3 regions of the Turicibacter sp. TJ11 genome follow, and region 3 is predicted to be linked to each of the others. Evidence: a T-box and tRNA genes for the amino acid it is inferred to sense, from the RefSeq annotation. Region 3 holds a T-box; the other regions hold tRNA genes.
What was found. The T-box of region 3 lies ahead of tyrS (tyrosine--tRNA ligase). A T-box ahead of a tRNA ligase gene usually reads a tRNA of that ligase, here a tRNA-Tyr.
Positions count from the first base shown of each region.

Region 1 (6,244 bases), 1.1 Mb from region 3:
AAAATAGTTTCTTTTCTGTAAAGAAGATAGAATAACGATTGTTATGACAAGGAATGATTATGGTATCACTTACTTTTGGGCGTCTTTAAAATAAAAGGTGCTCTAAAATATAATTCATCTATATTGGTTGAAAAAAACGTTTGACAAAAATCGACACAGATGATAAGATAAAAAGCGTTGAAGAAAATACTCAAAAAGATTTAAAACTATCAATTGTTTTTGAAAAAAATAAAAAAATATTTGACGAAAATCGACAAAGATGCTAAAATAAAAAAGTCGCAAAACGCAACAGGCCCGTTGGTGAAGCGGTTTAACACACATGCCTTTCACGCATGCATACACGGGTTCGAATCCCGTACGGGTCACCATTAAGTGGAGGATTAGCTCAGCTGGGAGAGCATCTGCCTTACAAGCAGAGGGTCGGCGGTTCGAGCCCGTCATCCTCCACCATAAATAAATAAATAAATAAATAAATAAATAAATAACAGCCGGAATAGCTCAATTGGTAGAGCAACTGACTTGTAATCAGTAGGTTGCGGGTTCAAGTCCTGCTTCCGGCACCAGCTGGTGGGGTAGCGAAGTGGCTAAACGCGGCGGACTGTAAATCCGCTCTCTCCGAGTTCGGCGGTTCGAATCCGTCCCCCACCACCACTTAATCATGGGCTATAGCCAAGCGGTAAGGCAACGGACTTTGACTCCGTCATGCGCTGGTTCGAATCCAGCTAGCCCAACCAATGATGTCCTGCTAGCTCAGTTGGTAGAGCATCTGACTTTTAATCAGAGGGTCAGAGGTTCGAGTCCTCTGCAGGACACCATTTTAGAAAATAAGGCGCGTGCCTTGAAATAGAAATGCCTGGGTGGCGGAACTGGTAGACGCACAGGACTTAAAATCCTGCGGGTGGTGACACCCGTGCCGGTTCGATTCCGGCCCTAGGCACCAACTTAAAAAGCGCCCATAGCTCAATTGGATAGAGCGTTTGACTACGGATCAAAAGGTTAGGGGTTCGACTCCTCTTGGGCGCGCCATTATATCGGGAAGTGGCTCAGCTTGGTAGAGCACCTGGTTTGGGACCAGGGGGTCGCAGGTTCGAATCCTGTCTTCCCGACCATTAAAAAAAAATACCCAAGGGGACTTAGCTCAGCTGGGAGAGCGCCTGCCTTGCACGCAGGAGGTCAGGGGTTCGATCCCCCTAGTCTCCACCAAATTAAATAAGAATTTAATAAATCAGGCGGAGTAGCTCAACTGGCTAGAGCGTACGGTTCATACCCGTGAGGTTGGGGGTTCGAGTCCCTCCTCCGCTACCAATGATAAAAATGTGGAGGAATACCCAAGTCCGGCTGAAGGGATCGGTCTTGAAAACCGACAGGGCGTGAAAGCGTCGCGGGGGTTCGAATCCCTCTTCCTCCGCCATAATTATCAAAAAACATCGCGGGGTGGAGCAGTTGGTAGCTCGTCGGGCTCATAACCCGAAGGTCGCAGGTTCAAGTCCTGTCCCCGCAACCAATAAAGAAAAGTAAAAACGAGCGTTCATAAGACGTAGAAAATGAAAGCATGAGGAAATAACGATTAGTTATGACAAATGATTGAATTTTACAAGTCTTATGCGAGTGTTACTAGACAAAAAAAGGTCCAGTGGTGTAGCGGTTAACATGCCTGCCTGTCACGCAGGAGATCGCGGGTTCGATTCCCGTCTGGACCGCCATTTAAGAAGGCTTGGTAGCTCAGTCGGTAGAGCAAAGGACTGAAAATCCTTGTGTCGGCGGTTCGATTCCGTCCCAAGCCACCACGAAAAAACAAAAAAGGTCCAGTGGTGTAGCGGTTAACATGCCTGCCTGTCACGCAGGAGATCGCGGGTTCGATTCCCGTCTGGACCGCCATTTATAAAAGTCCTGCTAGCTCAGTTGGTAGAGCATCTGACTTTTAATCAGAGGGTCAGAGGTTCGAGTCCTCTGCAGGACACCATTTTAGAAAAGAAGGCGCGTGCCTTGAAATAAAGAATGCCTGGGTGGCGGAACTGGTAGACGCACAGGACTTAAAATCCTGCGGGTGGTGACACCCGTGCCGGTTCGATTCCGGCCCTAGGCACCAACTTAAAAAGCGCCCATAGCTCAATTGGATAGAGCGTTTGACTACGGATCAAAAGGTTAGGGGTTCGACTCCTCTTGGGCGCGCCATTAAAAAATAATGGCCCGTTGGTGAAGCGGTTTAACACACATGCCTTTCACGCATGCATACACGGGTTCGAATCCCGTACGGGTCACCATTCAACGTGCCGGAATAGCTCAATTGGTAGAGCAACTGACTTGTAATCAGTAGGTTGCGGGTTCAAGTCCTGCTTCCGGCACCATTAAATTAAATAATAGGGGTGTAGTTTAACGGTAGAACAGCGGTCTCCAAAACCGTTAGTGTGGGTTCGATTCCTGCCACCCCTGCCATGGCGATTGTGGCGAAGTGGTTAACGCATCGGATTGTGGCTCCGACATTCGTGGGTTCGATTCCCATCAGTCGCCCCATAAAATGCGGGTGTAGTTTAATGGTAGAACTTCAGCCTTCCAAGCTGACTGTGAGAGTTCGATTCTCTTCACCCGCTCCAATATGAACGATTAACATCCTTTGGGATGTTTTTTTTATGAATTTAGGAATGAAAGTAACTAGTTAATCAAAATATATTACTGCTGGTTGAATAATTATTGGATTAGTAGCTTATATTAAATGGTGAATGATAACTAATTGAGTAAATAAATAGTTAGGAATACGAATAGTTAACTAAAATTATAGAAATTTGATTGGTAATAATTCTGTAATTATTGGGTATTTTATTTGGAAAAGGAAATCATGTCCATAGATGGTAATAAGGTTTCAACTTCATTATTCTATGAATTCTAAAGACATAAGAGATTTACCTTTTATACAGTGTAAAAGAGGATTCTTAGTAGAAATATAACTGACACATTAAGAGAGAATAGGTTTAAATCTTTTACGCTAATAACAGGATCTGTAGTTTTATATTTTAGTGAAAGTATGAATCCCTTCTAATAAGTCATTGAATGTTTAATTATGCATGAGTACTTCAAGGAAAAATTATTTTAAATATTAATGCATTGTCTCTTATGAATCAGGATCGTGTATGATAGTAATAATATTTTTTAAAAAAGATGTTGACACAAAAAAGTGAAAATGATAAACTAATTGAGTGTCAAATTTGGAAGATAAAAAACGATTTAAAAAAAAGTTTTTTAAAAAAATGTTTGACAAAAAACGACAAACTTGGTAAACTAAAGAAGTAGCGAACGGAACAGGCCCGTTGGTGAAGCGGTTTAACACACATGCCTTTCACGCATGCATACACGGGTTCGAATCCCGTACGGGTCACCATAAAGTGGAGGATTAGCTCAGCTGGGAGAGCATCTGCCTTACAAGCAGAGGGTCGGCGGTTCGAGCCCGTCATCCTCCACCATAAATAAATAATAGCCGGAATAGCTCAATTGGTAGAGCAACTGACTTGTAATCAGTAGGTTGCGGGTTCAAGTCCTGCTTCCGGCACCAGCTGGTGGGGTAGCGAAGTGGCTAAACGCGGCGGACTGTAAATCCGCTCTCTCCGAGTTCGGCGGTTCGAATCCGTCCCCCACCACCATATAAAATCATGGGCTATAGCCAAGCGGTAAGGTAACGGACTTTGACTCCGTCATGCGCTGGTTCGAATCCAGCTAGCCCAGCCAATGATGTCCTGCTAGCTCAGTTGGTAGAGCATCTGACTTTTAATCAGAGGGTCAGAGGTTCGAGTCCTCTGCAGGACACCATTTTTAAAAAGAAGGCGAGTGCCTTGAAATAAAAAATGCCTGGGTGGCGGAACTGGTAGACGCACAGGACTTAAAATCCTGCGGGTGGTGACACCCGTGCCGGTTCGATTCCGGCCCTAGGCACCAATTAAATAGTCTAGTGATGATGGCAAGGAGGTCACACCTGTTCCCATACCGAACACAGAAGTTAAGCTCCTTAGCGCCGAGGGTAGTACGTAAGTGCGAGAGTAGGACGTCGCTAGGCGAAAATGCCTCAATAGCTCAGTTGGTTAGAGCACTTGACTGTTAATCAAGGGGTCCTAGGTTCGAGTCCTAGTTGGGGCGCCATTTTAAAAATGGCCCGTTGGTGAAGCGGTTTAACACACATGCCTTTCACGCATGCATACACGGGTTCGAATCCCGTACGGGTCACCATTCAAAGTGCCGGAATAGCTCAATTGGTAGAGCAACTGACTTGTAATCAGTAGGTTGCGGGTTCAAGTCCTGCTTCCGGCACCAGAACTTAATAAAATTAAAATTAGGCGGAGTAGCTCAACTGGCTAGAGCGTACGGTTCATACCCGTGAGGTTGGGGGTTCGAGTCCCTCCTCCGCTACCAATGATAAAAATGTGGAGGAATACCCAAGTCCGGCTGAAGGGATCGGTCTTGAAAACCGACAGGGCGTGAAAGCGTCGCGGGGGTTCGAATCCCTCTTCCTCCGCCATAATTATCAAAAAACATCGCGGGGTGGAGCAGTTGGTAGCTCGTCGGGCTCATAACCCGAAGGTCGCAGGTTCAAGTCCTGTCCCCGCAACCAATAAAGAAAAGTAAAAACGAGCGTTCATAAGACGTAGAAAATGAAAGCATGAGGAAATAACGATTAGTTATGACAAATGATTGAATTTTACAAGTCTTATGCGAGTGTTACTAGACAAAAAAAGGTCCAGTGGTGTAGCGGTTAACATGCCTGCCTGTCACGCAGGAGATCGCGGGTTCGATTCCCGTCTGGACCGCCATTTAAGAAGGCTTGGTAGCTCAGTCGGTAGAGCAAAGGACTGAAAATCCTTGTGTCGGCGGTTCGATTCCGTCCCAAGCCACCATCAAGTGGAGGATTAGCTCAGCTGGGAGAGCATCTGCCTTACAAGCAGAGGGTCGGCGGTTCGAGCCCGTCATCCTCCACCATATAAAATCATGGGCTATAGCCAAGCGGTAAGGCAACGGACTTTGACTCCGTCATGCGCTGGTTCGAATCCAGCTAGCCCAGCCAATGATGTCCTGCTAGCTCAGTTGGTAGAGCATCTGACTTTTAATCAGAGGGTCAGAGGTTCGAGTCCTCTGCAGGACACCATTTTTAAAAAGAAGGCGCGTGCCTTGAAATAAAGAATGCCTGGGTGGCGGAACTGGTAGACGCACAGGACTTAAAATCCTGCGGGTGGTGACACCCGTGCCGGTTCGATTCCGGCCCTAGGCACCAATTAAATAGTCTAGTGATGATGGCAAGGAGGTCACACCTGTTCCCATACCGAACACAGAAGTTAAGCTCCTTAGCGCCGAGGGTAGTACGTAAGTGCAAGAGTAGGACGTCGCTAGGCGAAAATGCCTCAATAGCTCAGTTGGTTAGAGCACTTGACTGTTAATCAAGGGGTCCTAGGTTCGAGTCCTAGTTGGGGCGCCATTATATCGGGAAGTGGCTCAGCTTGGTAGAGCACCTGGTTTGGGACCAGGGGGTCGCAGGTTCGAATCCTGTCTTCCCGACCATTAATTAAATAATAGGGGTGTAGTTTAACGGTAGAACAGCGGTCTCCAAAACCGTTAGTGTGGGTTCGATTCCTGCCACCCCTGCCATGGCGATTGTGGCGAAGTGGTTAACGCATCGGATTGTGGCTCCGACATTCGTGGGTTCGATTCCCATCAGTCGCCCCATAAAATGCGGGTGTAGTTTAATGGTAGAACTTCAGCCTTCCAAGCTGACTGTGAGAGTTCGATTCTCTTCACCCGCTCCAATATGATCTATTAACATCCTTCGGGGTGTTTTTTTTTGGTAAAAATTCATATGAATATAATGAGACCCATAATGCGTTTGTTATTATCTAAGGAGGAAAACTATGAAGGTTATTATTATAGGTGGTGTTGCTGCAGGAATGAGTGCAGCTGCAAAATTAAGACGTGCTAATAAAGAAGCACAAATTACAGTATATGAAAAGTCAAAACATGTTTCATTTGGGGCATGTGGCTTACCTTATTTTGTTGGAAATTTCTTTGAAGATTCTCAAAAGATGATTGCTAGAACGGTAGAACAGTTTAATGCATCAGGAATTACGGTTCATATTGAACATGAAGTTCTAAACGTAGATTCAACAAACAAGACGATTACTGTTAAAAATTTATTAACTCAAGAAACATTTACAGATACATATGATAAATTAATGATTGCTACAGGGGCAAGTGCAATTATCCCACCTAT
Region 1 is NZ_CP069349.1:1,357,045-1,363,288, reverse strand. It holds tRNA gene JRC48_RS06570 (tRNA-Glu) at 292-368, shown strand; tRNA gene JRC48_RS06565 (tRNA-Val) at 375-450, shown strand; tRNA gene JRC48_RS06560 (tRNA-Thr) at 488-563, shown strand; tRNA gene JRC48_RS06555 (tRNA-Tyr) at 567-651, shown strand; tRNA gene JRC48_RS06550 (tRNA-Gln) at 660-734, shown strand; tRNA gene JRC48_RS06545 (tRNA-Lys) at 740-815, shown strand; tRNA gene JRC48_RS06540 (tRNA-Leu) at 852-940, shown strand; tRNA gene JRC48_RS06535 (tRNA-Arg) at 950-1,026, shown strand; tRNA gene JRC48_RS06530 (tRNA-Pro) at 1,033-1,109, shown strand; tRNA gene JRC48_RS06525 (tRNA-Ala) at 1,128-1,203, shown strand; tRNA gene JRC48_RS06520 (tRNA-Met) at 1,229-1,305, shown strand; tRNA gene JRC48_RS06515 (tRNA-Ser) at 1,319-1,411, shown strand; tRNA gene JRC48_RS06510 (tRNA-Met) at 1,429-1,504, shown strand; tRNA gene JRC48_RS06505 (tRNA-Asp) at 1,628-1,703, shown strand; tRNA gene JRC48_RS06500 (tRNA-Phe) at 1,712-1,787, shown strand; tRNA gene JRC48_RS06495 (tRNA-Asp) at 1,803-1,878, shown strand; tRNA gene JRC48_RS06490 (tRNA-Lys) at 1,888-1,963, shown strand; tRNA gene JRC48_RS06485 (tRNA-Leu) at 2,001-2,089, shown strand; tRNA gene JRC48_RS06480 (tRNA-Arg) at 2,099-2,175, shown strand; tRNA gene JRC48_RS06475 (tRNA-Glu) at 2,188-2,264, shown strand; tRNA gene JRC48_RS06470 (tRNA-Thr) at 2,273-2,348, shown strand; tRNA gene JRC48_RS06465 (tRNA-Trp) at 2,363-2,436, shown strand; tRNA gene JRC48_RS06460 (tRNA-His) at 2,439-2,514, shown strand; tRNA gene JRC48_RS06455 (tRNA-Gly) at 2,521-2,594, shown strand; tRNA gene JRC48_RS06450 (tRNA-Glu) at 3,300-3,376, shown strand; tRNA gene JRC48_RS06445 (tRNA-Val) at 3,383-3,458, shown strand; tRNA gene JRC48_RS06440 (tRNA-Thr) at 3,472-3,547, shown strand; tRNA gene JRC48_RS06435 (tRNA-Tyr) at 3,551-3,635, shown strand; tRNA gene JRC48_RS06430 (tRNA-Gln) at 3,646-3,720, shown strand; tRNA gene JRC48_RS06425 (tRNA-Lys) at 3,726-3,801, shown strand; tRNA gene JRC48_RS06420 (tRNA-Leu) at 3,839-3,927, shown strand; rRNA gene rrf (5S ribosomal RNA) at 3,937-4,045, shown strand; tRNA gene JRC48_RS06410 (tRNA-Asn) at 4,052-4,128, shown strand; tRNA gene JRC48_RS06405 (tRNA-Glu) at 4,139-4,215, shown strand; tRNA gene JRC48_RS06400 (tRNA-Thr) at 4,224-4,299, shown strand; tRNA gene JRC48_RS06395 (tRNA-Met) at 4,322-4,398, shown strand; tRNA gene JRC48_RS06390 (tRNA-Ser) at 4,412-4,504, shown strand; tRNA gene JRC48_RS06385 (tRNA-Met) at 4,522-4,597, shown strand; tRNA gene JRC48_RS06380 (tRNA-Asp) at 4,721-4,796, shown strand; tRNA gene JRC48_RS06375 (tRNA-Phe) at 4,805-4,880, shown strand; tRNA gene JRC48_RS06370 (tRNA-Val) at 4,887-4,962, shown strand; tRNA gene JRC48_RS06365 (tRNA-Gln) at 4,973-5,047, shown strand; tRNA gene JRC48_RS06360 (tRNA-Lys) at 5,053-5,128, shown strand; tRNA gene JRC48_RS06355 (tRNA-Leu) at 5,166-5,254, shown strand; rRNA gene rrf (5S ribosomal RNA) at 5,264-5,372, shown strand; tRNA gene JRC48_RS06345 (tRNA-Asn) at 5,379-5,455, shown strand; tRNA gene JRC48_RS06340 (tRNA-Pro) at 5,462-5,538, shown strand; tRNA gene JRC48_RS06335 (tRNA-Trp) at 5,552-5,625, shown strand; tRNA gene JRC48_RS06330 (tRNA-His) at 5,628-5,703, shown strand; tRNA gene JRC48_RS06325 (tRNA-Gly) at 5,710-5,783, shown strand; gene JRC48_RS06320 (CoA-disulfide reductase) at 5,886-6,244, shown strand, end outside.
Region 1: it has a tRNA-Tyr gene. The T-box ahead of tyrS (tyrosine--tRNA ligase) is inferred to sense a tRNA for this amino acid. The anticodon was not compared.

Region 2 (6,244 bases), 1.1 Mb from region 3:
TTGTCTAATTAAATAAATACATCCTATTATTTACTTCTAAAATCTTAGTATTATCCTACATCTTCTAACTTGAGAATTTACAGAAAAACTGAATTCCATATCTGTATATGATAGGTTATTAGTTAATTAGCATCAGTTAACACAATTATTTATTATTAAAAAGCAAATAAAAAAAGAGAAGAATACCTTCTCTTTTTTATCAGTTATCTTATAATTTACCTACTAAGTCTAAGCTTGGTGTTAATGTTTCAGCACCTGGTTGCCACTTAGCTGGGCATACTTGATCTCCATGCTCAGCAACGAATTGTGCAGCTTGTACCTTACGTAATAACTCTTCAGCATTACGTCCAATTCCATTATCATGGATTTCATATGCTTTAATTTTTCCTTCTGGATTTACAATGAATGTTCCGCGTAATGCTAAACCTTCTTCTTCAATCATCACTTCAAAATCACGAGTTAACTTACCAGTTGGATCAGCTAACATTGGATATTGAATTTTTGCGATTGTTTCAGAAGCATCTGCCCATGCTTTGTGAACGAAGTGAGTATCTGTAGATACAGAATATAACTCACACCCAATTTCTTGGAATTTAGCATAGTTATCAGCTAAATCTCCTAATTCAGTTGGACAAACAAATGTAAAGTCTGCTGGATAGAAAAAGAATACAGACCATTTTCCTTTGACTGATTCTAAAGTAACCTCTTTGAAATCTCCATTATGATATGCTTGAACAGCAAACTCTTTAACTTCAGTATTGATTAATGACATAATTATTTCCTCCTCATATATAGTAATCATTATCGATATTGTTATTATATATTTCTTTCAATATAAAGTCAACAGATAAACTTCTAATAATTCACTTAGTTTATATCCTAAATAAAAAAGACATCAATCATTATCTCGTAAACACAAGAAAAACGATTGATGTCTTAGATTGTGTGTCAAATAGATCTTATTAATCTACTAAAATAATATAAAAAAACCAGTTATTTAAATATAACTGGTTTCTTTAATATGCAATGGTATATTTTTTTCTGAAAATAAAAAAAGATAAAACTTATAAAAATCTTACCTAAGTTTATTTAAATAAATGGTGCGGGTGACAGGAGTTGAACCTGCACACCAAAGGTACTAGAGCCTAAATCTAGCGCGTCTGCCAATTCCGCCACACCCGCATAAAATGGTGTCCTGCAGAGGACTCGAACCTCTGACCCTCTGATTAAAAGTCAGATGCTCTACCAACTGAGCTAGCAGGACTTTTATGGTGGAGGATGACGGGCTCGAACCGCCGACCCTCTGCTTGTAAGGCAGATGCTCTCCCAGCTGAGCTAATCCTCCACTTGATGGTGGCTTGGGACGGAATCGAACCGCCGACACAAGGATTTTCAGTCCTTTGCTCTACCGACTGAGCTACCAAGCCTTCTTAAATGGCGGTCCAGACGGGAATCGAACCCGCGATCTCCTGCGTGACAGGCAGGCATGTTAACCGCTACACCACTGGACCTTTTTGGTTGCGGGGACAGGACTTGAACCTGCGACCTTCGGGTTATGAGCCCGACGAGCTACCAACTGCTCCACCCCGCGATGTTTTTTGATATATATGGCGGAGGAAGAGGGATTCGAACCCCCGCGACGCTTTCACGCCCTGTCGGTTTTCAAGACCGATCCCTTCAGCCGGACTTGGGTATTCCTCCGTATATCTTTTAGCAAACTGGTGGACCCTGTAGGACTCGAACCTACGACCGATCGGTTATGAGCCGATAGCTCTAACCAACTGAGCTAAGGGTCCGGGTCTTTCTCATGGTAGCGGAGGAGGGACTCGAACCCCCAACCTCACGGGTATGAACCGTACGCTCTAGCCAGTTGAGCTACTCCGCCTGATTTGTTTGCTTTTATTCAATTTAATTGGTGGAGACTAGGGGGATCGAACCCCTGACCTCCTGCGTGCAAGGCAGGCGCTCTCCCAGCTGAGCTAAGTCCCCATGATATTATTTTAATGGTCGGGAAGACAGGATTCGAACCTGCGACCCCCTGGTCCCAAACCAGGTGCTCTACCAAGCTGAGCCACTTCCCGTTTTATGGCGCGCCCAAGAGGAGTCGAACCCCTAACCTTTTGATCCGTAGTCAAACGCTCTATCCAATTGAGCTATGGGCGCTTTTTAAGTTGGTGCCTAGGGCCGGAATCGAACCGGCACGGGTGTCACCACCCGCAGGATTTTAAGTCCTGTGCGTCTACCAGTTCCGCCACCCAGGCATTTTTTATTTCAAGGCACGCACCTTATCTTTTCATAAAAATGGTGTCCTGCAGAGGACTCGAACCTCTGACCCTCTGATTAAAAGTCAGATGCTCTACCAACTGAGCTAGCAGGACATCATTGGCTGGGCTAGCTGGATTCGAACCAGCGCATGACGGAGTCAAAGTCCGTTGCCTTACCGCTTGGCTATAGCCCATCATTTAAGTGGTGGTGGGGGACGGATTCGAACCGCCGAACTCGGAGAGAGCGGATTTACAGTCCGCCGCGTTTAGCCACTTCGCTACCCCACCAACTGGTGCCGGAAGCAGGACTTGAACCCGCAACCTACTGATTACAAGTCAGTTGCTCTACCAATTGAGCTATTCCGGCTGTTATTTAATTATGGTGGAGGATGACGGGCTCGAACCGCCGACCCTCTGCTTGTAAGGCAGATGCTCTCCCAGCTGAGCTAATCCTCCACTTAATGGTGACCCGTACGGGATTCGAACCCGTGTATGCATGCGTGAAAGGCATGTGTGTTAAACCGCTTCACCAACGGGCCATTAAGTTTATTTAATGGCGCCCCAACTAGGACTCGAACCTAGGACCCCTTGATTAACAGTCAAGTGCTCTAACCAACTGAGCTATTGAGGCATTTATTCGGCCCAGCGACGTCCTACTCTCGCACTTGCGTACTACCCTCGGCGCTAAGGAGCTTAACTGCTGTGTTCGGTATGGGAACAGGTGTGCCCTCCTTGCCATCATCACTAGACCTCTGAAAGATTCGTTAATCTTCCAAAACTAGATATCTTCTTCAGTTTCGTTGGTTAAGTCCTCGATCGATTAGTATCAGTCCGCTCCATGTGTCACCACACTTCCACTCCTGACCTATCCACCTCGTCGTCTTCAAGGGATCTTACTTCTTTCGAATGGGAAATCTCATCTTGAGGGGGGCTTCACGCTTAGATGCTTTCAGCGTTTATCCCGTCCACACGTAGCTACCCAGCGATGCTCCTGGCAGAACAACTGGTACACCAGCGGTGTGTCCATCCCGGTCCTCTCGTACTAAGGACAGCTCCTCTCAAATTTCCTACGCCCACGACGGATAGGGACCGAACTGTCTCACGACGTTCTGAACCCAGCTCGCGTACCGCTTTAATGGGCGAACAGCCCAACCCTTGGGACCGACTACAGCCCCAGGATGCGATGAGCCGACATCGAGGTGCCAAACCTCCCCGTCGATGTGAACTCTTGGGGGAGATCAGCCTGTTATCCCCGGGGTAGCTTTTATCCGTTGAGCGACGGCCCTTCCATTCGGTACCGCCGGATCACTAAGCCCGACTTTCGTCCCTGCTCGACTTGTAGGTCTCGCAGTCAAGCTCCCTTCTGCCTTTACACTCTTCGAATGATTTCCAACCATTCTGAGGGAACCTTTGGGCGCCTCCGTTACTCTTTGGGAGGCGACCGCCCCAGTCAAACTGCCCACCTGACACTGTTCCCTGACCCGATGAGGGCCACGGGTTAGAACCCCAGTAACACAAGGGTAGTATCCCAACAGCGACTCCACCAAGACTGGCGTCCTGGTTTCTTCGTCTCCTACCTATCCTGTACATGTGCCACCAGTGCTCAATATCAAGCTACAGTAAAGCTCCACGGGGTCTTTCCGTCCTGTCGCGGGTAACCTGCATCTTCACAGGTACTATGATTTCACCGAGTCTCTTGTTGAGACAGCGCCCAGATCGTTACGCCTTTCGTGCGGGTCGGAACTTACCCGACAAGGAATTTCGCTACCTTAGGACCGTTATAGTTACGGCCGCCGTTTACTGGGGCTTCAATTCAAAGCTTCGCTTGCGCTAACCTCTCCTCTTAACCTTCCAGCACCGGGCAGGCGTCAGCCCCTATACATCACCTTGCGGTTTAGCAGAGACCTGTGTTTTTGATAAACAGTCGCCTGGGCCTATTCACTGCGGCTTGCTTTCACAAGCACCCCTTCTCCCGAAGTTACGGGGTCATTTTGCCGAGTTCCTTAACAAGAGTTCTCTCGCTCATCTTAGGATTCTCTCCTCGCCTACCTGTGTCGGTTATCGGTACGGGCACTTACTAAATTAACCCTAGAAGCTTTTCTTGGAAGCGTGACGTCAGTTGACTTCGCCTATTGGCTTCGGCATCACAGCTCAATGTTATGCCATGCGGATTTGCCTACATGACCACCTCACTGCTTACACGTGAATCCATTCACACGCTCAACTTAGCCTTCTCCGTCACTCCATCAGTTTAATAAGTGGTACAGGAATATCAACCTGTTGTCCATCGGCTACGCCTTTCGGCCTCACCTTAGGTCCCGACTTACCCAGGGCGGACGAGCCTTCCCCTGGAAACCTTAGGCTTTCGATGGATAGGATTCTCACCTATCTTTCGCTACTCACACCGGCATTCTCACTTCTAACCGCTCCACAGCTCCTTCCGGTACTGCTTCTCCGCTGTTAGAACGCTCTCCTACCACTGACTCTAAAGTCAATCCGCAGCTTCGGCGGTCCGTTTAGCCCCGGTACATTTTCGGCGCAGAGTCACTCGACTAGTGAGCTATTACGCACTCTTTAAAGGATGGCTGCTTCTAAGCCAACCTCCTAGTTGTCTGTGCATCTCCACATCCTTTTCCACTTAACGGACACTTGGGGGCCTTAGCTGGCGGTCTGGGCTCTTTCCCTTTTGACCATGGACCTTATCACCCACAGTCTGACTCCCGATGATATCTATCTGGCATTCGGAGTTTGATTGAGATCAGTACCCCGAGGTGGGGCCATCACCCATTCAGTGCTCTACCTCCAGTAGACTTAACATCGAGGCTAGCCCTAAAGCTATTTCGGAGAGAACCAGCTATATCCGTGTTCGATTGGAATTTCACCCCTAGCCACAAGTCATCCAAGCACTTTTCAACGTGCCCTGGTTCGGCCCTCCAGTCAGTGTTACCTGACCTTCAGCCTGCTCATGGCTAGCTCACACGGTTTCGGGTCTACAACATCGTACTCATCGCCCTATTCAGACTCGCTTTCGCTACGGCTCCGCATCTTCTGCTTAACCTCGCACGATATCGTAACTCGCCGGTTCATTCTACAAAAGGCACGCCATCACCCATGAACGGGCTCTGACTAGTTGTAGGCACACGGTTTCAGGTTCTCTTTCACTCCCCTTCCGGGGTTCTTTTCACCTTTCCCTCACGGTACTGGTTCACTATCGGTCACTAGGTAGTATTTAGCCTTACGAGATGGTCCTCGTTGATTCCGACGGGATTCCACGTGTCCCGCCGTACTCAGGATTCCTTCCATGCATTTCACAATTTCACCTACGGGACTCTCACCCCCTACGGTTGGCCTTCCCAGACCATTCGGCTATCATGATTTGTCAATTCTGAAGGTCCTACAACCCCGGACAAGTCCGGTTTGGGCTCTTCCCACTTCGCTCGCCGCTACTACGGGAATCGATCTTTCTTTCTTTTCCTCCAGGTACTTAGATGTTTCAGTTCCCTGGGTCTGTCTCCAATCTGGCTATGTATTCACCAGATGGTGCTAGCGTATCACCACTAGCGGGTTTCCCCATTCGGATATCCCCGGATCAATGCTCACTTACAGCTCCCCGAGGCGTTTCGCCGTTTGTCGCGTCCTTCGTCGACTCCTAGTGCCAAGGCATCCTCCGTGCGCCCTTATTCACTTAACCTATTTTAAATCTATTGATTGTTTCTTCTGAATGAAGATATCTAGTTTTCAAAGATCAACGTTTTTGGTGGAGACTAGGGGGATCGAACCCCTGACCTCCTGCGTGCAAGGCAGGCGCTCTCCCAGCTGAGCTAAGTCCCCATGTATGGTGGGCCTAAATGGACTCGAACCATCGACCTCACGCTTATCAGGCGTGCGCTCTAACCAGCTGAGCTATAGGCCCATACATGTTTCTTTTATCGGAAGAAATTCTTCCAAAACTAAACAGAACGTCGCTTTCTCCATAGAAA
Region 2 is NZ_CP069349.1:1,817,061-1,823,304, forward strand. It holds gene ahpC (alkyl hydroperoxide reductase subunit C) at 209-772, opposite strand; tRNA gene JRC48_RS08650 (tRNA-Leu) at 1,099-1,182, opposite strand; tRNA gene JRC48_RS08655 (tRNA-Lys) at 1,189-1,264, opposite strand; tRNA gene JRC48_RS08660 (tRNA-Val) at 1,270-1,345, opposite strand; tRNA gene JRC48_RS08665 (tRNA-Phe) at 1,352-1,427, opposite strand; tRNA gene JRC48_RS08670 (tRNA-Asp) at 1,436-1,511, opposite strand; tRNA gene JRC48_RS08675 (tRNA-Met) at 1,516-1,591, opposite strand; tRNA gene JRC48_RS08680 (tRNA-Ser) at 1,609-1,701, opposite strand; tRNA gene JRC48_RS08685 (tRNA-Ile) at 1,720-1,796, opposite strand; tRNA gene JRC48_RS08690 (tRNA-Met) at 1,809-1,885, opposite strand; tRNA gene JRC48_RS08695 (tRNA-Ala) at 1,914-1,989, opposite strand; tRNA gene JRC48_RS08700 (tRNA-Pro) at 2,005-2,081, opposite strand; tRNA gene JRC48_RS08705 (tRNA-Arg) at 2,087-2,163, opposite strand; tRNA gene JRC48_RS08710 (tRNA-Leu) at 2,173-2,261, opposite strand; tRNA gene JRC48_RS08715 (tRNA-Lys) at 2,303-2,378, opposite strand; tRNA gene JRC48_RS08720 (tRNA-Gln) at 2,384-2,458, opposite strand; tRNA gene JRC48_RS08725 (tRNA-Tyr) at 2,468-2,552, opposite strand; tRNA gene JRC48_RS08730 (tRNA-Thr) at 2,556-2,631, opposite strand; tRNA gene JRC48_RS08735 (tRNA-Val) at 2,645-2,720, opposite strand; tRNA gene JRC48_RS08740 (tRNA-Glu) at 2,727-2,803, opposite strand; tRNA gene JRC48_RS08745 (tRNA-Asn) at 2,819-2,895, opposite strand; rRNA gene rrf (5S ribosomal RNA) at 2,905-3,013, opposite strand; rRNA gene JRC48_RS08755 (23S ribosomal RNA) at 3,065-5,955, opposite strand; tRNA gene JRC48_RS08760 (tRNA-Ala) at 6,020-6,095, opposite strand; tRNA gene JRC48_RS08765 (tRNA-Ile) at 6,101-6,177, opposite strand; rRNA gene JRC48_RS08770 (16S ribosomal RNA) at 6,242-6,244, opposite strand, start outside.
Region 2: it has a tRNA-Tyr gene. The T-box ahead of tyrS (tyrosine--tRNA ligase) is inferred to sense a tRNA for this amino acid. The anticodon was not compared.

Region 3 (6,244 bases):
TTTCGTTACATAGTAAAATAAGCGCTGAAGTTCATAGGTCGGATCTTCTAAATAATGAATACCTTTAAATTCTTGTTTTTTCATTAATGTTGACGTGAATGTTACGCTTGATCGCTGTCTTAATGTTTCCTTAACTAAATAATTACTTCCAAGAACAATTTGATAGTTAGGAACAATATGAAATTGTTCTAAGAAAAAATCAGTCATCAATCTAGTTCCTGATCCACTCTCTCTTAAAAGCCATGTTTGTTCACAAAAAAATTGACGATATTGCTCAACCTTAGATGGCAAAGTTAGAGTGTCACTATATGCAATTTGCAAACGATCACAATAAAATGATTGGCGATTTAAGTTTAATAACAACTCATCTGTTTCAATTAACCCTATCTCAAGTTCTAATTGATCGACTTTCTCCATAATCGAATGACTATTTTCAATCATCACTTCAAATGTCAACTCGGGATATAACTTAGATAAATGAGATAGAATTTCAGGAAGTAAATACTCCCCGATTGTTAAACTAGCTCCAATTTTTAACGTTCCTTGAACCGTTTCACGTTGACTTTTTATTTCAATCATCATCTCATCATAGGCATGAACAACTTTTTTTGCTCGTTGATATAATAGCTCTCCATCTGGCGTTAATAAGAAGTTTTTTTGCTTATTAGAACGTAAAATTAATTTTGTATTCAACTGTTGTTCTAACCCTGAAATATGCATACTAACAGCAGGTTGAGATAAGTTCAATTTTCTTGCTGCTTTAGTAAAGTTTTGATTTTCTACGACCTGAATAAACGATTTTAATTCATCAATCATATCAGACACCTCTATTATAATTATTACTAATCGCTATTATTATAACAATTAATTTTACTTATGATAATAACTATTATATACTTATCATATAAACTGAAGAAGAAGGAGTACTCGAATGAAAACACGAAATTTTATACAACAAAAACTTATTAATTTTAAAGATATCTTTCCTGGTCTAGTTGTTTGTGTCCTGATCGGGTTGATTTCTAAATATCTTGGAACATTTGTTCCAACACTTGGTGGGGCAACCATTGCTATCTTACTTGGGCTATTATTAGGAAATACACTTTTAACTAATCCAAAACTTTATAAAGGAATTCGCTTCTCTGAATCAAACTTACTGTCTTATTCGATCGTTTTATTAGGGGGGACATTAAGTTATCAAGTTATTTTAGAATTAGGAGTTGGCGGTGTTAGCTTCATTGTTTTACAGATGTTTTTAACGATTGTTTTTTGTTTAATTGTCGGTAAAAAATTAGGATTCACAGAAGACTTCCGTCTATTAATGGCTTCAGGAAATGCTGTTTGTGGTTCTTCTGCCATCGGAGCAACTGCTCCAGTCATTAAAGCTAATGAAGTCGATAAATCCATTACGATTACATTAGTTAACTTAACAGGAACAGTTTTAATGATGGTTTTACCATTCTTAACAAATTTACTTTATCAAGATGAAACCATTCAATCATCAGCTTTAATCGGTGGAACGCTTCAATCAGTGGGGCAAGTCGTAGGAAGTGCCTCTATGGTAAATCATGATGTGTTACAATACGCCACAATTTTTAAAATTGTACGAATCATTTTCTTAGTATTTGTTATTTTAGCATTTGCTAAGCTTAAAAAAGATGAAGAAAATCATGATGCAGAACTTCATCATGAAAAACCACAAGCTAAAATTAAAATTCCATGGTATGTTAAAGGATTTTTCTTAATGTGTTTCCTATTTAGTATCGGCTTTATTAGTACAGAAGTTTCTGCTGGATTTAAACAAGTAAGTAACTATCTTGAAATCTTTGCTTTAGCGGGAATCGGAATGAGTGTTAAGTTTAAAGATTTAGTGAAAGCTGGATTAAAAAGTGGAATCTACTGCTTATCTATTGGAGTGGCTCAAATTATCTTTGCAATCGTATTAATTTCTATCTTATTATAATTTAACTAAATAAATCTTTAAAAATAAAAGAGAGAACCTCCTTAATGTGTTCTCTCTTTTATACTAGTGACGTGAGCCGATTATCAATTTAAGTAAAAAGAAGATCTGATTAGATCTTCTTTTTTTATTAAACGTGTTTAATTAAGAAATATTTTTTCTTACCACGGCGAATAACAGTAAATTTACCACCGATTGCTTGTGCTTTAGATACCATGAATTCTAAATCGTTCACTTTTTCTCCATTAATAGAAATAGAGTTATTATTGATAAATTCACGTGATTCACGTTTTGAGCTAGCTGCTTTAGCAGTGATAAGTGCATCTACTAAGTTAAGATCTTCTGCTAATTCAACTGAAGGAACATCTTTAAATCCAACTTCAATTTCATCAGCTGTTAATTCTGATAAGTTTCCACTGAATAAAGCTTGCGTAATTTTTAAGGCTTGCTCGTAAGCTTCTTGACCATGAACAATTGTTACGACTTCTTTAGCTAATGTTTTTTGTGCTAATCGTTCATGTGGAGCTTCTTTGAACGCAACTTCAATAGCATCGATTTCTTCTTTTGATAAGAATGTGAAATATTTTAAGAATTTAATAACATCTTCATCAGCTGTATTAATTAAGAATTGATACATTTCATAAGGCGTAGTTTTCTTACGATCTAACCAAATAGCCCCACCTGCCGTTTTTCCGAACTTTGTTCCATCAGCCTTTGTTACTAATGGCATTGTTAATCCAACTGCCTTTGCTTCATGACCGATTGTTTTACGAATTAACTCTAATCCTGATGTAATATTACCCCATTGATCTGATCCACCAATTTGTAAAACACAGTTTCTCGTTTCAAATAAATGTTTGAAGTCCATTCCTTGTAAAATCGTATATGAGAATTCAGTAAACGTCATTCCATGATCTAAACGTGAACAAACCGTATCTTTTGCTAAAATGTAATTAATATTGAAGTACTTACCAAAATCACGTAAGAATTCAATCATACTTAAATTTGATGTCCAGTCGTAGTTGTTTACTAATTCAGCTGAATTTGATTGATCACCAAACTCCATAAATTGTGATAGTTGTCGTTTAATACTTTCAGACCATTTAATAACTGTTTCATGGCTATTCTCTTGACGCTCTGCTGAACGACCTGTTGGATCTCCAATTAATCCTGTTGCTCCACCTACTAATGGTAATGGTTTATGACCTGCCATTTGGAAACGTTTTAATGTTAAGATTGGTAATAATGATCCGATATGTAAGCTATCTGCCGTTGGGTCAAACCCGCAGTATAATGTAATTTTTCCTTCTTCCATTAAAGCGTCTAATGCTTCTAAATCCGTGCAGTCATTAATTAACCCACGCCACTCTAATTCTTTTAAGAATTCATTTTTCATTAGTTTCACCTCGTTTAATTTCATTCGTTAAATATTTAAGATTTAAAAAACCAACTTCCCATTATCCATTCAATTTCATGATTAAGTATAAATTACATAAGTTTTGATTCACCATAAATTCTTCATCTTCGTGATAAATAGAATCTAGCGAATCCATAAAAAAACCTTCATTTTATCTAAAAAGATAAAATGAAGGGACGAAAATTCGCGGTACCACCCAACTTGTTAAATCTATGCTTTAACCACTTAATTTGATAACGGTAAAGACCGGTTCATAAGAACATGCTCCAAGAGTGTAATTCATGATTATATCTGCCCTAGTTCTCACCAACCACTAAGTCTCTGATTTTGCTATCTATAATCACTACTTAATTCTTTTCATTGCACTATTATTGATGCTTGGATTATAACAAATTGTGTAGGTTGCTGTCAACCTTATTTCGTTGTATTACGCCAAACAAATGAATGAGGTAACGTAATTTGTGTTTCCGTAACTTCCTCTTCTTTCATTAACTTTGTTAATAAGCGCATTGCAACGGCTCCAATATCATATGTTGGAATATTAATTGTACTTAACTGTGGACGTGACATAATTGCATATTTTGTATTTTGGAATCCGATAATTTCTAATTCATCTGGAACACTAATTCCATGTTCAATTGCAGCATTCATAAACATAACTGCCACTGAGTCACGAACCGCTAATGCAGCATCTGGTGCTTGATTATTAGCAAAGAAATCTTTAAATGAATCTAAAGAATTTTCAAACTTATTGTATAATCCTAAAATGCGTGGCTCAAGTCCAGCTTCTTCAATGGCACGACGATATCCTTGTTCTTTTAAATCATTCATCGCATAGTATGAATTTGAAGTAATGAACGCAATATCTTTGTTTCCATTTTCAATTAATTTTTTAGTTGCTTCATATGCCGCTAATTCGTAATCAATTAAAACAGCTGGTAGACGCCCTTCTAAATCTTTAACTGATAATAATACCGTTGGAACTGTATCGTTTGCTAAACGCTCGATTTCTTCCTCACTAATTTTATCAGCCATCATTAAAACACCATCTACTTGAGAGGCGATCATATTTTGCCAAACATTTGTTGCAATATCATTTTCATTATGAGTTACATTTAAGAACACTGAATAACGATATTTATCAGCGATATCTGCTACCCCATCGATCATCTCTGATACAGATGCACGTGAACAAGTTGGAACAATTAATCCAACGTTTGTTGAACGACGACTAGCTAATCCACGCGCGATTGCATTAGGACGATATCCTAACTCATTGATGGCTGCTAAAACTCGCTCACGAGTTTTAGGTTTTACTTTTTCTGGATTATTTAAAACGCGAGACACTGTTGCTAATGATACATCAGCTACACGTGCGACATCATAAATTGTCACCTTTGACATAAAATCAACTCCTAAACGCAAAAAAAATTTCCTGTATCTATCTATCATTTCAACTTGCAAAGTACGACTCTGCAAGCGTTAACACCTACATAATCTCCGATACAACCTTCATTTTATCGAAAATAAATTAATTTATCAATAACTTCATGAAAATTTACATTTTTAAACCGCTTGCTTTTCATGATTAACTCTATTATAGACAAGAAAAGGTTGGTTTATTCTATTTGAATAATTTTTTCAAAAAAACATCAAATTATTCCAAAGTGGTCAATTATCATCTGAGTGAATGATGATTAGATGGATTTTAGTTCAATCTGTACGCTTTGAAATATTTGAACTTATCTCTAACAAAATAGATAGACATAATAATCATGGATAATCCTTTTAGTTTCTCTCGCGAGTTGATTCCCAAAAATGTTTGAAATGTTAGCCCTACTAGTCTTGTTGTTGACTATTATCTTCTTGTAATTTAACACTAACCTTAAAAATCTCTTTAAAGATATGAACCATCATTTCATCTGTCATTGGTCCTTCATTGATTTGCTTTAACTTTTCTATAATTTGTTCTTCACGAACTGGATCATATTTTTTTAATCCTTGTTTATCTTTCTCAACTCCAACAGCCTCCACTAATTGAGTACGTTGATTTAATAAATGTAGCAATTGGACATTAATTTCATCGATTTGATCTCTTAGTTGTTTTAAGTTCATATTTGTCATGTTTTCACCTCATCTTAATTTTTTACTTGAACGTATTATTGGCTAACAGTTTGTTAAAAAGGGAACAAGCTTTAATACTTGCTCCCCTTTCAATTATCCGCGTAAAACAGCGTTGTGCTCTTCTGTTAAAGCATTTAATACTTTTTGATGTGTTGGTTGTAAATCTTCATCTGTTAATGTTTTTTCGCGATCTAAGTAATAAAGTGAAATCGCCACAGATTTCTTACCTTCTTCGACACCTTTACCTTCGTAGATATCGAAGACTTCAACTGTTTGTAATAAGTGATTTGCAGCGTTTTTAATCGTTTGAACTAATTGATCTGCTAACACTTCACGATCAACGACTAACGCAATGTCACGTGTCATTCCTGGATGTTTTGGTACTATTTCATAAGCCGGTTTTGAACTTTCTAGTCCGAATAAGACATCTAATGATAATTCAAATACGTATGTTTCATGTAAGTCTAATTCACGTTGTAATTCTGGATGTACTTGTCCGACTACTCCGACTAAAACATCATTCACATAAATCATGGCCGTACGTCCTGGATGGAACTCTTTGTATTCATCAGCGATAACTGGACGATAAGTGACATTTAAATGACCCATCTCAGTTAAAACAGCATCAACATAACCTTTTGCGACATAGAAGTCTACTTTTTCAACTTTTGCTTGCCATTTATTAGTGATCATTTTTCCTGTCACTGCACCTGAAATTTTTGTTTCTTCTGTATATGTTCCAT
Region 3 is NZ_CP069349.1:220,356-226,599, reverse strand. It holds gene JRC48_RS01045 (LysR family transcriptional regulator) at 1-816, opposite strand, end outside; gene JRC48_RS01040 (YeiH family protein) at 932-1,963, shown strand; gene tyrS (tyrosine--tRNA ligase) at 2,091-3,356, opposite strand; T-box leader at 3,547-3,747, opposite strand; gene JRC48_RS01030 (substrate-binding domain-containing protein) at 3,792-4,781, opposite strand; gene JRC48_RS01025 (chorismate mutase) at 5,217-5,501, opposite strand; gene pheT (phenylalanine--tRNA ligase subunit beta) at 5,595-6,244, opposite strand, start outside.